Regions from separate parts of the Janthinobacterium sp. CG_23.3 genome, predicted to be linked through region 1. Evidence: predicted binding sites of a transcription regulator. Region 1 holds the regulator's gene; the other holds the start of a gene.
The links. The regulator HrcA, encoded in region 1, represses chaperone genes, less so after heat shock. The targets are predictions, from matches to a motif close to TTAGCACTCNNNNNNNNNGAGTGCTAA.
Positions count from the first base shown of each region.

Region 2: a site for HrcA is predicted at 5,209-5,235, ahead of rpoH (RNA polymerase sigma factor RpoH). Genes of this name have one in related genera too.

Region 1 covers NZ_JBJXIB010000008.1:50,242-57,498, reverse strand. The annotation lists gene ACFDR9_RS04320 (peptidylprolyl isomerase) at 1-96, shown strand, start outside; gene pdxA (4-hydroxythreonine-4-phosphate dehydrogenase PdxA) at 104-1,183, shown strand; gene rsmA (16S rRNA (adenine(1518)-N(6)/adenine(1519)-N(6))-dimethyltransferase RsmA) at 1,220-1,999, shown strand; gene ACFDR9_RS04305 (hypothetical protein) at 2,231-2,818, opposite strand; gene ACFDR9_RS04300 (hypothetical protein) at 2,873-3,454, opposite strand; gene ACFDR9_RS04295 (HAD family hydrolase) at 3,670-4,386, shown strand; gene hrcA (heat-inducible transcriptional repressor HrcA) at 4,461-5,477, shown strand; gene fur (ferric iron uptake transcriptional regulator) at 5,519-5,947, opposite strand; gene ACFDR9_RS04280 (outer membrane protein assembly factor BamE) at 6,024-6,620, shown strand; gene dapB (4-hydroxy-tetrahydrodipicolinate reductase) at 6,637-7,257, shown strand, end outside.
Region 2 covers NZ_JBJXIB010000002.1:70,365-77,621, forward strand. The annotation lists gene ACFDR9_RS01670 (NAD(P)/FAD-dependent oxidoreductase) at 1-870, opposite strand, end outside; gene ACFDR9_RS01675 (MerR family transcriptional regulator) at 1,208-2,155, shown strand; gene ftsY (signal recognition particle-docking protein FtsY) at 2,276-3,322, shown strand; gene ACFDR9_RS01685 (cell division ATP-binding protein FtsE) at 3,327-3,989, shown strand; gene ftsX (permease-like cell division protein FtsX) at 3,986-4,906, shown strand; gene rpoH (RNA polymerase sigma factor RpoH) at 5,401-6,294, shown strand; gene ACFDR9_RS01700 (hypothetical protein) at 6,388-6,654, opposite strand; gene ACFDR9_RS01705 (hypothetical protein) at 6,808-7,242, shown strand.

The DNA of each region.
Region 1 (7,257 bases):
GCGCTGCGCGAGCGCAAGCTGGAAGAGGCCACCGAGGATTGGCAGCGCGAAGTGCGCGATCGCGCCTACGTTGAATTCCGCGCCGACGACAAGTAAGAAGACGATGAACCCAGCCACCCCGGCGCGTCCCGGCGCCCGCCCGGCGCTCGCCGTCACCTGCGGCGAGCCGGCCGGCATCGGCCCGGAAATCTCGCTGCGCGCCGCCTGGGCGCTGCGCGACACGGTCAATTGCGTGCTGCTGGGCGACGCCGCCTTCCTGGCGCTGACGGCCAGCCTGATCGACCCCGGGATCAAGCTGGCGGCGCTGTCGCTGCAGGCGCTGCGCAACGGCGGCCTGCCGCAGTTCGGCCCGGGCCGCGTCGCCGTGGTCGACGTGCCGCTGGCCGCGCACGTCGTGCCCGGCGTGCTCGACAAGGAAAACGGCCGCGCCGTGCTGGCCACGCTGGACGCCGCCGTCGAGGGCGTGGCGGCCGGCTGGTTCGACGCCATCGTCACCGCGCCGCTGCAGAAAAGCACCATCAACGATGCCGGCGTGGCCTTTTCCGGGCATACCGAATACCTGGCCGAACGCACCGGCACCGCCCAGGTGGTGATGATGCTGGCCGGCGAGCCGGCCGGCGCCGGCGCCGCCGCGCCGCTGCGGGTGGCGCTGGCGACCACCCACCTGCCGCTGGCGGCGGTGCCGGCGGCCATCACGGCGGCCGGCCTGGCCACCACGCTGGACATCATCGCCCATGATTTGCAAGAGAAATTCGGCGTCGCCGCGCCGCGCATCCTGGTGGCCGGCCTGAACCCGCACGCCGGCGAGGGCGGTTACCTGGGGCGCGAGGAGATCGAGACGATCGCCCCGGCCATCGCGGCGGCGCGCTCGCGCGGCATCGACGCGCGCGGCCCGTATCCGGCCGACACGCTGTTCCAACCGAAATACCTGCAAGAGGCCGACTGCGTGCTGGCGATGTACCACGACCAGGGCTTGCCGGTGCTCAAATACGCCACCTTCGGCAACGGCGTCAACATCACCCTCGGCTTGCCGCTGATCCGCACCTCGGTCGACCACGGCACCGCGCTCGACCTGGCCGCGCGCGGCCTCGGCCTGGCCGACTGCGCCAGCATGGAAGCGGCCATCCACACCGCCGTGCGGATGGTGCAAGCGCGCCGCCGCCACGGCGCCGGCGCCGGCTGATTGCGCCGCGCGTCCCACCCCACTGAAAACAAGAATATGAAACACATTGCCCGCAAGCGCTTCGGCCAGAATTTCCTGCACGATAAATACGTCCTCGACGAGATCACCGCCGCCATCGCGCCGCAGTCCGACGACGCCCTGGTTGAAATCGGCCCCGGCCTGGGGGCGATGACCGAGCAGCTGCTGAAGCGGCTCGACAAGATGCACGTCGTCGAACTCGACCGCGACCTGGTCGCGCGCCTGGAAAAGACCTTCAACCCGGCCAAGCTGACGATCCACGCCGGCGACGCGCTGAAGTTCGACTTCGCGACGATCCCCGTGCCCGAGGGCAAAAAGCTGCGCGTCGTCGGCAACCTGCCATACAACATATCCAGTCCGCTGCTGTTCCGCCTGGCGGAAATCGCCCCGCTGGTGCAAGACCAGCACTTCATGCTGCAAAAGGAGGTCGTCGAACGGATGGTCGCCGCGCCCGGCAGCAAGACCTACGGCCGGCTGTCGGTGATGCTGCAATGGCGCTACGACATGCACCTGCTGTTCATCGTGCCGCCGACCGCGTTCGACCCGCCGCCGAAGGTGGAGTCGGCGATCGTGCGCATGATCCCGCTGGCCGAGCGCCTGCCGTGCGACCTGGAAACGCTGGAGGCGGTCGTCATGAAGGCGTTCTCGCAGCGCCGCAAGGTGATCCGCAACTGCCTGGCCGGCATGTTTACCGAGGCGCAGATCGTCGAAGCCGGCATCGATCCGAGCATGCGCCCGGAGACGGTGGGCCTGGCCCAGTACGTCGCGCTGGCCAACCTGCTGAAGGCGCCGGCGTAAAGGCCGCGGCGGACGTCAAAAAACCAGCGCCCCTCGCGCTGGTTTTTTTTACGTCCACCGCCGCGTCCGCCACGAAAAGCCGGGCAAAAAAAAGCCCGCTGGTAAAAGCGGGCTAAATCCAATTCTTGGAAGAGTTGGAGGAGACAGATGCATTATGCTGTGGCGCCGCATATAACGCCAATTTATATTTCACATATCGTTCATATGGAATTTGAATATCTGCCTTCCTATTTAGATGCAAGTGACCAGTACGTTGCCGACGGCGGCCGTGCCCATCACACCGGCGCCGTTGGCGACGCTGCATGTCTGGTTGGGGGCGTTGGGTTGCGGCGGCACCACCACCACGCTGTACGGCGTGCCGTCGGCAACCACGGCGAACTGGAAGGCGACGCTGGCGGCGGCGGTCCCGGTCACGGTGATGGTTTCGATCTTTCCGTTCGCCAATTTCACGGTGTTGCCCACTTTTAAGCCCGTCACGCTGCCGCCCAACAAGCGGGTCTGGCGCGTGCAGACGACGGTCGCGGTAATCGAGGTGAAGTGGCCGGCGCTGCCGCTGCCGCCGGCGACGCTGCAATTCATGTGCGCCGGCTGGTTCGCCGTGATGTTATACGCGGTGCCATAGTCGATTTGCTTGGGGAACGTGAAGCTGGTATCGCCCTTCTTTGGCGACACCGTGTCGCCGTTGTTCGTCAGCACCAGGTCGTTGTCGCTCACCCCGCTGAGCGTGCCGTTGACCTGGAACGATTCCTTGCCGCCGCAGGCGGACAGGCTCAGGACGATGGCCAGCGCGGCGAGGGTGCGCGGATAAGATAGTTTCATGTGTGTCTCCAGGGATAAATGGTGCCGGCGGCGCCCGGCCCGGCGTCGGTAGGGTTATTCGGGAACGCAGGTGACGGTCAAGCCGTTAAAGTCGGTTGTCGGCATGGTGCCGCCGCCGTTTGGCAGGCTGCACACCTTCCCGGGGGAGGACTTGAGCACGCTCACGCCGTAGTTATTGCCTTCGCCAACCGTGAAGGCGAAGGTGAAGGCGCCGCTGCCGGTCTGGACAAGCTGCTCCGGGGCGTTGATCAGGGTCACGCTTTCGCTAGCCTCGAGGCCGCTGACGGTGCCGCCCAGCTTGTGTTGCTTGGTCAGGCAGGAGATCACCACGCTGGTGATGTTGAAGTTGGACGCCTTGGCCTTGCCGTTGAGCACGGTGCAATCGGCGCCGGTCGGCTGTTTGTTGATCTGCACGTCGTAGTTCGACTCGGAGGCGATCCGCTCGGTAAACGCGAAGGTGCCGGCGTTGGCGTCCACGTCGAGGGTGGCGCTGCCGTTCTTCAGTTGCAGCCCGGTTTTCGAGAGGCCGACGACGCTGCCGCCCAGGCTCAGGTTGCCGTCGTCTTTGCCGCCGCAAGCGGCCAGGGTGGCGGCGCAGGCGAGCGCCAGCATCGAGCGCATATACAAGTTTTTCATACATTCTCCAAACGAATCAGGTAACGGGGCCGGCGCCGCGCGTGCGCGCTCGCGGCAGCTATTTTAGTCTATCCGGCAACATCCGGGCTCCCCCTGTTGTATCTCCCTGTAACAATTTTCCCCTTGCGCGGCGGCGCGCCCGGCGCCGCGCACGCAGGCCGGCGGCGCCGATAAGTGCGACAATACGGCCATCCACAGCGAAGCCCCCCATATCCATGAAGCAGTTACGCCCGCCCCGCCCGAAAGCCATGCTGTTCGACCTCGACGACACGCTGTGGCCGATCGGCCCCGTCATCGCCCGCGCCGAGCTCGCGCTGCACGACTGGCTGGCGCGGCATGCGCCGCCGGTGGCGCGGCGGTTTTCAATCGCGCAGTTGCGCGCGCGCCGCCTGGCCCTGCTGGCCGAGCGGCCCGAGTTGCACATCGACCTGGGCGAGCTGCGCCGCATCGGCCTGCACGCCGCCTTCGAGGAGGTCGGCGCCGACGCCGCCAAGGTGGCGCCGGCGATGGCGCTGTTCCACGCCGCGCGCAACGCCGTCACGCCCTACGCCGACGTGTTGCCGGGGCTGGAGAGGCTCAAGGGCACGATCTTGCTGGGATCGATCTCGAACGGCGTGGCCGACCTCGACAGCATCGGCATGGCCCACCATTTCACGGTGTCGCTGGCGGCCAACCGCTTCGGCCGCGCCAAGCCGGACCCGGCCATTTTCCACGCCGCCTGCGCGGCGCTGGGCGTGGCGCCGGCCGAGGCGGTCTACGTCGGCGACGATTTGCAGCTGGACGTGGTCGGGGCGCAAAACGCCGGCATGCGCGCGCTGTGGCTGAACCGCCTCGGCGGCGAGGCCCACCTTGAAGCGGGCGTGCGTCCGGACGCTATTTGCGCGACGTTTGACGAACTGCTGCTCTGGCTCGACGGCCATGCGGAAGAATGATGCACGGCGCGCCTGCCAGCGTGCATAATGGAGCCAAGTAACTAGCGCACCCCGCGTCTGCCGAGAATAGACTTATGCAACTCGATATCCGTGCCCAAACACTGCTCAAAGCCCTGGTCGAGCGCTACATCGCCGACGGCCAGCCGGTCGGTTCGCGCGCGCTGTCGAAGATCTCCGGGCTGGAGCTGTCGCCGGCGACCATCCGCAACATCATGGCCGACCTGGAGGAAATGGGTTACGTGTCGAGTCCGCACACCTCGGCCGGGCGCATCCCGACCCCGCGCGGCTACCGCATCTTCGTCGACACGCTGCTGACGGTGCAGCACATCGACGAGCACGCGGTCGAGTCGCGCATGCGCCTGCAAATCCAGCAGCCGCAGAAAATGATCGCCAACGCTGCTCAAATGCTGTCGTCGCTGTCGCAGTTCGCCGGCGTGGTGCTGAGCCCGCGGCGCGAATCGGTGTTCCAGCAAATCGAATTCCTGCGCCTGTCGGAAAAGCGCATCCTGCTGGTTATCGTCGGCCCCACCGGCGACGTGCAAAACCGCCTGCTGCTGACCGCGTCCGACTACACGCCGGCGCAACTGGTGCAGTCGGCCAACTACATCAACCAAAACTACGGCGGCCTGTCGTTCGACGACGTGCGCATCCGCCTGCAGGGCGAGCTGCGCCAGTTGCGCGACGATATGGGGCGGCTGATGCAGGCGGCCGTCGAGGCCGGCAGCGAGGCGATGGCCGACAACTCGGACGACATGGTCATCTCCGGCGAGCGCAACCTGCTCAGCGTCAGCGACCTGTCCTCGAACATGAGTTCGCTGCGGCAAATGTTCGACATGTTCGAGCAAAAGACCGGGCTGATGCAACTGCTGGACGTGTCGAGCAAGGCCACCGGCGTGCAGATCTTCATCGGCGGCGAGTCGAACCTGGTGCCGATGGACGAGATGAGCGTGGTCACCGCGCCTTACGAGGTGAACGGCAAAATCGTCGGCACCCTCGGCGTGATCGGGCCGACGCGCATGGCCTACGAGCGCGTGATCCCGATCGTCGACATCACGGCGAAGCTGTTATCGAGCGCGCTCAGCCAGCATTGACGCGGCGCGCCACATAGGAAAGACCCGCGGCGCGTAGCGTATTATGCCCGGTGCGGGCAAGCAACCTTGATGCAGTTGCCGTAGATCGCCAGCGCGTGCTCGGCAATCTTGAAGCCGCGTTCCTCGGCCACGCGTTGCTGGCGCAGCTCGATTTCCTCGTCGAAAAACTCTTCGACGCGGCCACAGTCGAGGCACACCAGGTGGTCGTGGTGCGAGCCTTCGTTCAATTCGAAGATCGCCTTGCCGGTTTCGAAATGATTCCGGTTTAGCAAGCCGGCTTGCTCGAACTGGGTCAGCACGCGGTAGACGGTGGCCAGGCCAACGTCCATATTGTCGGCCAACAGGACCTTATACACGTCTTCGGCCGTCAAATGGCGTACGGGGCTGCTCTGGAAAATGTCCAGAATCTTTAGGCGGGGCAGCGTGGCTTTCAGGCCGCTGGCCTTCAGATCGCTAGGATTGTTACTCATGTTTTGCTCGCATATGGTTCATGTGCTTTATCATATAGCGTTTTAGCACTTCTGCTCAATCGAATTGAGGACACTTATGCGCGTAACCACGGCTTTATCGCCATCTTTGCTGCACCGTATTGCGTCAAGGACGCCACTGCTCGCCGGCCTGGTGTGCGCCGCGCTGGCGCTGTCCGGCTGCGCGGGCCGCAGCGTGCTCGGCGAGAAGCCAGCCGCGACCAAGGAAGGCGGCGCCGCCGTCGAACCGGCCAGCGGCGCGCAGACCAGCACCGTGACGCCGCTGCAAAAATTCCTGTGGGTGTTTTCGCCCTACCGTCCGGTGATTCAGCAAGGTAACTTTATTTCCGAGGAAATGCTGGCGCAGTTGAAAGTCGGCATGAGCCGCGAGCAAGTCCGCTTCATCCTCGGCACGCCCCTGCTGACCGACGTGTTCCACGGCGAGCGCTGGGACTATCCGTTCCGCCTGGCCAAGGGCAATGGCGAACTGACCACCAGCCGCGTGGTCGTCTTCTTCAAGGACGGCAAGGTCGAGCGCTTCGAGGGCGGCAACCTGCCGACCGAAAAGGAATACATCGCCCGCATCGCCGGACCGGCCCCGGCCTTGACGAGCGCGGCGCCGGCCCCGGCGGCGAAGCCGCCGACGCCCGCGCCGACGCCCGAAGTGACTAAATAATTCCTTGAGAATAGCGATGACCGAACTGAAAATTGCAATTGCCGGCGCCAGCGGACGCATGGGCCGTATCTTGATCGAAGCGATCGACCAGGCGCCCGACGCCGTGCTGGCCGGCGCTCTGGACGTGGCCGGCGCGCCCGGCATCGGCCAGGACGCCGCCGCCTTCCTCGGCAAGCCGGCCGGCGTGGCCATCGCCTCCGAGCTGGCCGAGGGCCTGGCCGGCGCCGCCTACCTGATCGACTTCACGCGCCCCGAGGGCACGCTGAAGCATGTGGCCTACTGCGCCGAGCACGGCATCAAAATGATCATCGGCACCACCGGTTTCGACGCCGCCGGCAAGGCGGCCATCGCCGCCGCCGCCGAAAAGACCGCGATCATGATGGCGCCCAACATGAGCGTGGGCGTCAATGTCACGCTCAAGCTGCTTGAAATGGCCGCCAGGAGCCTGTCCGAAGGCTACGACATTGAAATCGTCGAGGCGCACCACCGCCACAAGGTCGACGCGCCGTCGGGCACCGCGCTGCAAATGGGCGAAGTGGTGGCGGCCGCGCTCGGGCGCAACTTGCAGGAGTGCGCCGTCTACGGCCGCGAAGGCGTCACCGGCGAGCGCGACCCGTCGACGATCGGCTTTGCCACC
Region 2 (7,257 bases), on a different contig from region 1:
CTCCAGCACCGCGCGCTCGTCGTCGCGCACGTCGCCCAGCAGCGCCAGCGACTGGTCGCTGTGGCAGGCCATCACCACGTGGTCGAAATGCTCGGTGCCGGCGGCGCTGCGCAGCGCCACCGAGCGGGCGCCGTCGCCGCCGAGCCGGCGCACCGACAGCACCGGGCTGGCCAGGCGCCGGTCGGGAATGCCGGCCAGCAGCTTCTCGACGTAGACGCGCGAACCGCCGCGCACGGTGCGCCACTGCGGCCGGTCGCTGACCCGCAGCAGGCCGTGGTTGTGGCAAAAGCGGATGAAGGTCGACAGCGGGAACGCCAGCATCTGTTCGGCCGGGCACGACCAGATGCAGGCGGCCATCGGCAGCAGATACCAGTGGCGGAAGGTGGCGCCGTAACCGTTGGCGTCGAGGAAGGCGCCGAGCGGGACATCGGGCGCGGCGCCGGCCAGCGCCAGCGCGCCGGCCTGGCGGTTGAAGCGCAGGATGTCGCGCAACATGCGCAAAAATCGCGGGCGCAGCAGGTTGCTCCTTTGCGCGAACACCGTGTCGAGGCTGCCGCCGGCCCATTCCAGCACGCGCGCCCCGGCGCCGGCGCCGACCGGCATCTTGACCGAGAACGACATGTGGCTGTCGACCGCCTCGACGTCGAGCTGCTCGAACAGCTTGACCAGGTTCGGATAGGTGGCGTGGTTGAACACCAGGAAGCCGGTGTCGACCGCGTGGGTGACGCCGTCGAGGCGCAGGTCGACCGTATGGCTGTGCCCGCCAAAATACGCGCCCGCCTCGAACAGCGTGACCTCCTGCCCCGCCTGCACCAAACGATAGGCACACGATAAACCTGAAATTCCGGCACCAACGACTGCTATTTTCATTATATCCGCCATAAAAACCTATTTTGTCCAGGACAAAACGCCTTCCTATCGCATAATCCAGCAAACGTTAATGAAAGTCAATTTTGTCTGGCGGCGTCGGTGGTAGCGCGCTTCACCGGTATATACGCGGCAGTGCTGAGCGTCGGATTCAACTATTTGCAGCCATGCAACAAAATGCGGAGTGCGCGCAGGGCCGTGCCGGAGAGCGACGCCGGCGCCGCCTGCGCCTGCCGTATAGAAAAAGGTAAAATGCCAATCCCATCCAGCGTGGATGTATTTATTAGCAGGCCGGGCCAGGCCGCGCGCCCCCGGCGGGCCGATCCGGCCGCAGCACCTTATGGACACTGACATTCCACCCTTAGCCGTAGCGAGCAGCATCAGCGATGTCGAACGCGACACCGGCCTGGCCAAGGAAACCCTGCGCGTGTGGGAACGCCGCTACGCTTTCCCGCAGCCGCGGCGCGATCCCTTCGGCGAGCGCGTGTATCCGGCCGAGCAGGTGGACAAGCTGCGCCTGGTGAAGCGCTTGCTCGACCTGGGTTTCCGCCCCGGAAAAATCATCGGCCACAGCAGCGCGCAACTGCAGGCGCTGGCCGAACAGAACGCCGGCGCCGCGCGCGCCGGCGCCGCGCCGCCCGACCCGCGCGTACGGCACTGCCTGGCGCTGTGCCAGGGCCACGATATGGAGGCCCTCGGCGCGGCGCTGCTGCAGGCGCTGCCGGAGATGGGTTTGCGCGACTTCGTCACCGCGCTGGCGGCGCCGTTGACGACCCTGGTCGGCGACACCTGGGCCTGCGGCCAACTGGCCGTGTTCGGCGAGCACCTGTATACGGAATTGCTGCAAAGGGTGTTGCGCCACGCGATTTTTTCGATGCCGCGGGCGGCCCGGCCCGGCCCGCCCGCGCCGCGCATTCTGCTGACCACGCTGCCGCAGGAGCGCCACGGCCTGGGCCTGCTGATGGCCGAGGCGCTGTTCCTTGCCGAGGGCGCGCATTGCACCTCGCTGGGCGTGCAGACGCCGCTGCAAGACATCGTCGACGCCTCGCTCAGCCAGCGCAGCGACGTGATCGCGCTGTCGTTTTCCGGCGCGATGAACGCGCGCCAGGCCGCCGACGGCCTCGGCGAACTGCGCGCCCGGGCGCCGGCGGGCGTCGAACTGTGGGCCGGCGGCAGTTGCCTGGCCCTGCAAAAGCGCCCGCCCGCCTTCGTCCGCGTGCTCGATCTGGCGCAGGTCGCGGCCGCGCTGGCCGACTGGCGCCGGCGCCACCGCGGCGCGCCGGCATAATGTTGCCAAATGAAACAAGGCGGCGGCGGCCCGGCGGCCCGCTCTGGTAGAATAGCCGCTGTCGATTCACCCGCCCGGCGCCGCCGGGCCTGCGCTTGAAGCGTCCCCAACCACACTCCCATGTTTAGTTTCTTCAAGAAAAAACCAGCCCCCACCCACGTTGCACCGCAACCCGCCGAGATCGCCGCGCCCGTTGCCGCCGCCCCGGCCGCGCCCACGCCCGCCGTGGTCGCGCCGATCGCCGCCAGCGCCAGCCTTGACGCCGTCAAGAAGCTGAGCTGGATGGCGCGCCTGAAGAGCGGCCTGTCGAAGACCTCGTCGACGTTGAGCGTGCTGTTCGTCGGCGCCAAGATCGACGACGACCTGTACGAGGAGCTGGAGGCGGCGCTGCTGATGTCCGACGCCGGCATCGACGCCACCGCCTTCCTGCTCGGTGAGCTGAAAAAACGCGTCAAGGAGGACAAGCTGCTCGACGCCGCCGCCGTCAAGGCCGCGCTGAAGGTCTTGCTGACCGAGCTGTTGCTGCCGCTGCAAAAACCGTTCGAGCTGGGCCGCCACCAGCCGCTGGTGATGATGATCGCCGGCGTCAACGGCGCCGGCAAGACCACCTCGATCGGCAAGCTGGCCAAGCACATGCAGGCCAACGGCCAGTCGGTGCTGCTGGCCGCCGGCGACACCTTCCGCGCCGCCGCGCGCGAGCAGTTGATGGTCTGGGGCGCGCGCAACAACGTCACCGTGATTTCGCAGGAGTCGGGCGACCCGGCCGCCGTCGCCTTCGACGCGGTGCAATCGGCCAAGGCGAAGAAAATCGACGTCGTCATGGTCGACACCGCCGGCCGCCTGCCGACCCAGTTGCACCTGATGGAAGAATTGAAGAAGATCAAGCGCGTCATCGGCAAGGGCATGGAGGGCGCGCCGCACGAAATCCTGCTGGTGATCGACGGCAACACCGGCCAGAACGCGCTGACCCAGGTCAAGGCCTTCGACGACGCGCTGCAACTGAGCGGCATCGTCATCACCAAGCTCGACGGCACGGCCAAGGGCGGCGTGCTGGCGGCGATCGCCCGGGTGCGCCCGGTGCCGGTGTACTTCATCGGCGTCGGCGAGCAGATCGAGGACTTGCAACCCTTCGTGGCCGCCGAATTCGTCGAAGCGCTGCTCGGATAAGCCGATGATCGAATTCGAGCACGTCAACAAACAATATTCCCCCGACGCCACGGCGCTGAGCGACATTTCGCTGTCGGTCGCGAAAGGCGAGCTGGTGTTTTTGGCCGGCCCGTCCGGCGCCGGCAAGTCGACGCTGCTGAAGATGATCGCGGCGATGGAGCGCCCCACTTCCGGGCGCGTCATCGTCAACGGCCAGGACATCGGCAAGATCAAGCCGGCCGGCGTGCCCTTCCTGCGCCGCAACCTGGGCTTGATCTTCCAGCAGCAACGCCTGCTGACCGACCGCTCCATCCTGGCCAACGTCATGCTGCCGCTGCTGGTCACCGGCGCCTCCAAGGTCCAGGCCGAGCAGCGCGCCCGCGCCGCCCTGGACAAGGTCGGCCTGCTGGAACGCGCGCTGGCGCGGCCGCTGGCGCTGTCCGGCGGCGAACAGCAGCGCGTGGCGATCGCCCGCGCCATCGTCAACCGGCCGCAGATCATCCTGGCCGACGAACCCACCGCCAACCTCGACCGCGCCAGCGCCGACAAGGTGCTCGACGCCCTGAAAGCCTTCCATTCGGTCGGCGTGACCTGCCTGATCTCGACCCACGACGAACAGGTGATCGAATCGGCGGCGCGCGTGATCCAACTGAAACTAGGCCACATCGTCAGCGGGGAGGACGCATGAAAAGCTGGTTCCGCCAACACGGCTTCGCGCTCGGCTCGGCCCTGATCCACCTGCGCAAGGCGCCCGGCAGCTTCGTCTTCAACATCTTCGTCGTCGCCATCGCGCTGGCGCTGCCGTTCGCCGGCGTGACCTTGCTCGACAACGTGCGGCCGATGTCGGAGCAGATGTCGGTCGACCCGGAATTGAGCCTGTTCCTGCAACCGGGCGTGCCGCGCGAGCAGGCCGTGGCGATGGCGCCGGCGCTGCGCCGCGTGCTGGCCGACGGCAAGGCGAAAATCGTCTTCGTGCCGCGCGAGCAGGCGCTCGACGCGCTGAAGAACAAGAGCGGCCTGAGCGACGTGCTCGACACGCTGGGCGACAACCCGCTGCCCGACAGCTACGTGCTCAAGCTCGACGCCTTCAAGAACGCCGCCGACGCCGGCCGGGTCGACGCCGTCGCCGAGCAACTGCGCGCGCTGCCGGGCGTCGATTCGGTGCAGGTCGATTCGGCCTGGGTCAAACGCCTGGCCGCGCTGCTGGGCGTGCTGCGCCTGGCGCTGCTGCTGCTGGCGGTGACGCTGGGCACGGTCGTCATCGCCGTGGTGTTCAACACCATCCGCCTGCAAGTGATGACGCAGCGCGACGAGATCAGCGTCTCCAAGCTGATTGGCGCCACCGACACCTTCATCCACCGGCCGTTCTACTACACCGGCGCGCTGCTGGGCCTGTGCGCCGGCGGCGTCGCGCTGGGCGCGGTGGCGCTGGCGTTGCGGCCGTTGAACGTCGCCATCGCCGAATTCGCGCGGCTGTACGCGTCGGAATTCCAATTGGCGCCGCTGGAGCCGCTGGCGATGGCCGGCCTGCTGGCGCTCAGCGCCGGCCTGGGGCTGGTCGGCGCCGTGCTGTCGGTGCAACGCCACCTGGCGCGGCTGAATTAATGGCGCGCCGGCAACGCTGAAAAAAACCGCGGCGCCGGTGCGCCGCGGCGCTGCGCACATTCCCGCCCTTTCTTAAGCCAGTCTTCAGTAAGCTCTCCCATACTGTATCGCGCTGACGCACGGAAGAACTATCCCTGCGGCGTCCACTCTAAGTTTTCAAGTGGATAGTGCGGCAAAGACCCTCTGTTATTTGACGTGGAGCAAGGATTGCTGAAAAGACAGTGTGCTTCCGACTTTAAACATCACCATCGCGTATGATAGGTTCATAGTATTTATGCTATCGTCGCGATTAGTTGTCGCGATTGGCACTCTCCACGGCAGAGTGCTAATATACGCAACAATCATGGTCGGGACGCGGTTTAAGCAAGATGACGCCGCTCCCGCCTCCGGCAAGACGCAACAGGTAACAAACCGTAACAGTCCGTGTCGACCCCGGACCCCGATGGCACATTGGTAACAGAGCAAGACTACAAGAGCGAGGAAGATATATGACTATGATGTCCGCACCGTCCGCATTGGTTACGACCAAGAGTAACGCGCTGGGCCTCGGGTTTACCGGCAATCTGGGTAACCTGGATGCCTATATTTCCGCCGTCAACCGTCTGCCGATGCTATCGCACGACGAGGAAAAATCGCTGGCGACGCGTCTGCGCGCCAGCAACGACCTGGCCGCCGCGCAAGAACTGGTGCTGTCCCATCTGCGCCTGGTGGTGTCGATCGCCCGCGGTTACCTGGGCTACGGCCTGCCGCACGCCGACCTGATCCAGGAAGGCAACATCGGCCTGATGAAGGCGGTCAAGCGCTTCGACCCGGACCAGGGCGTGCGCCTGGTGTCGTACGCGATGCACTGGATCAAGGCCGAGATGCATGAATACATCTTGAAAAACTGGCGCCTGGTGAAAGTGGCGACGACGAAGGCGCAGCGCAAGCTGTTCTTCAACCTGCGCAGTCACAAGACCGGCCTGGACGCGATGACGCCGACGCAAATCGACGCGCTGGCGAAGCTGCTGGACGTCAAGCGCGAAGAAGTGATCGAGATGGAAACCCGCCTGAGCGGGCGCGACATCGCGCTCGAATCGCCGACCGACGACGAGGACGACAAGTTCTCGCCGATCGCCTACCTGTCGTCGGAGCAAAGCGAGCCGACCAAGGTGCTGGAAGCGGAACAAGTGACGCGCCTGCAATCGGAGGGGCTGGAAACGGCGCTGGGCAAGCTCGACGCCCGTTCGCGCCGCATCGTCGAAGCGCGCTGGCTGGCCAACGACGACGGCTCCGGCGCCACGCTGCACACGCTGGCTAACGAGTTCGGCGTCTCGGCCGAGCGCATCCGCCAGATTGAAACGGCGGCGCTGAAGAAAATGAAGGGCGCCCTGGCTGCCTTCGTGTAAGCGACGCCGCGGCAGGCACAAAAAAGGCGCTCACACGGGCGCCTTTTTTCATGCCATCGGCAGGCGCCGGCGCCGGCCTTCGGCCTTCGGCCTTTACGCGGCCAAGCCCTTGGCCAGCACCTCGGCGACCACCTCGTTCAGATCGACGCCGCGCTCTTTGGCCAGCGTTTGCAACTGCAGCACCAGGTCGCTGTTCAGCTTGACGGCGAACGGCACCAGGCCCAGCGCCTGGTCCAGCTTGCGCTGCTCGCGGCGGTCCAGCACGGCCACGTCTTCTTTACCGAAACCGGCCGCGCCAGGGGCGACCATTTTCCCCATGAGTTTTTTGGCATCGCTCTTCGCCATTCCGGTCTTTTTCATTGTTTCCGTCCTCGTTTATTTCAAAACGCCATTTTACGCAGTATCCGGCGCGCCATCGATTTTGTTTGCGCGCCACCGAAATGGCAATTTTGTTATCCTCGTCCCCGATCCACTGTGGCCGGCTCCCCGGCCCGCGGCACCGAAAGGAAGAATATGAAGCGAAACATTCTGCGTTTATGGCTGATCCTGCCCGCCCTGTGCGCCTGCCTGGCGCTGCTGGGCGCCTGCGGCGCGGCCAGCAGCGCCGCCGACAACCCGCCGGCCGGCAGCGTCACGCACGTGATGGCGGTCGGCCAAAGCGTGGCCGTCACCCCCACCGCCACCCTCAAGCTCGACCGGGTCAACGACAGCCGCTGCAAAACCGGCGCGGTGTGCGTCTGGGCCGGCTACGTCAGCTACAGTTTCACGCTGAGCGACGGCACCGGCGCGTCCTCGTTCACGCTGTCCGACTCGATGCCCGGCGGCAGCCCCGAAGTGACCCAGCAAAAACTCACGTTCACGCTGGTCTCGGTCGATCCTGCCGCGCCGCCGGCGCTGCACGCGCCGGAGCCGCATTACCGCGTCACCGTCAAGGTGACCATCAGCTGACGCCGGCGCTGCGCA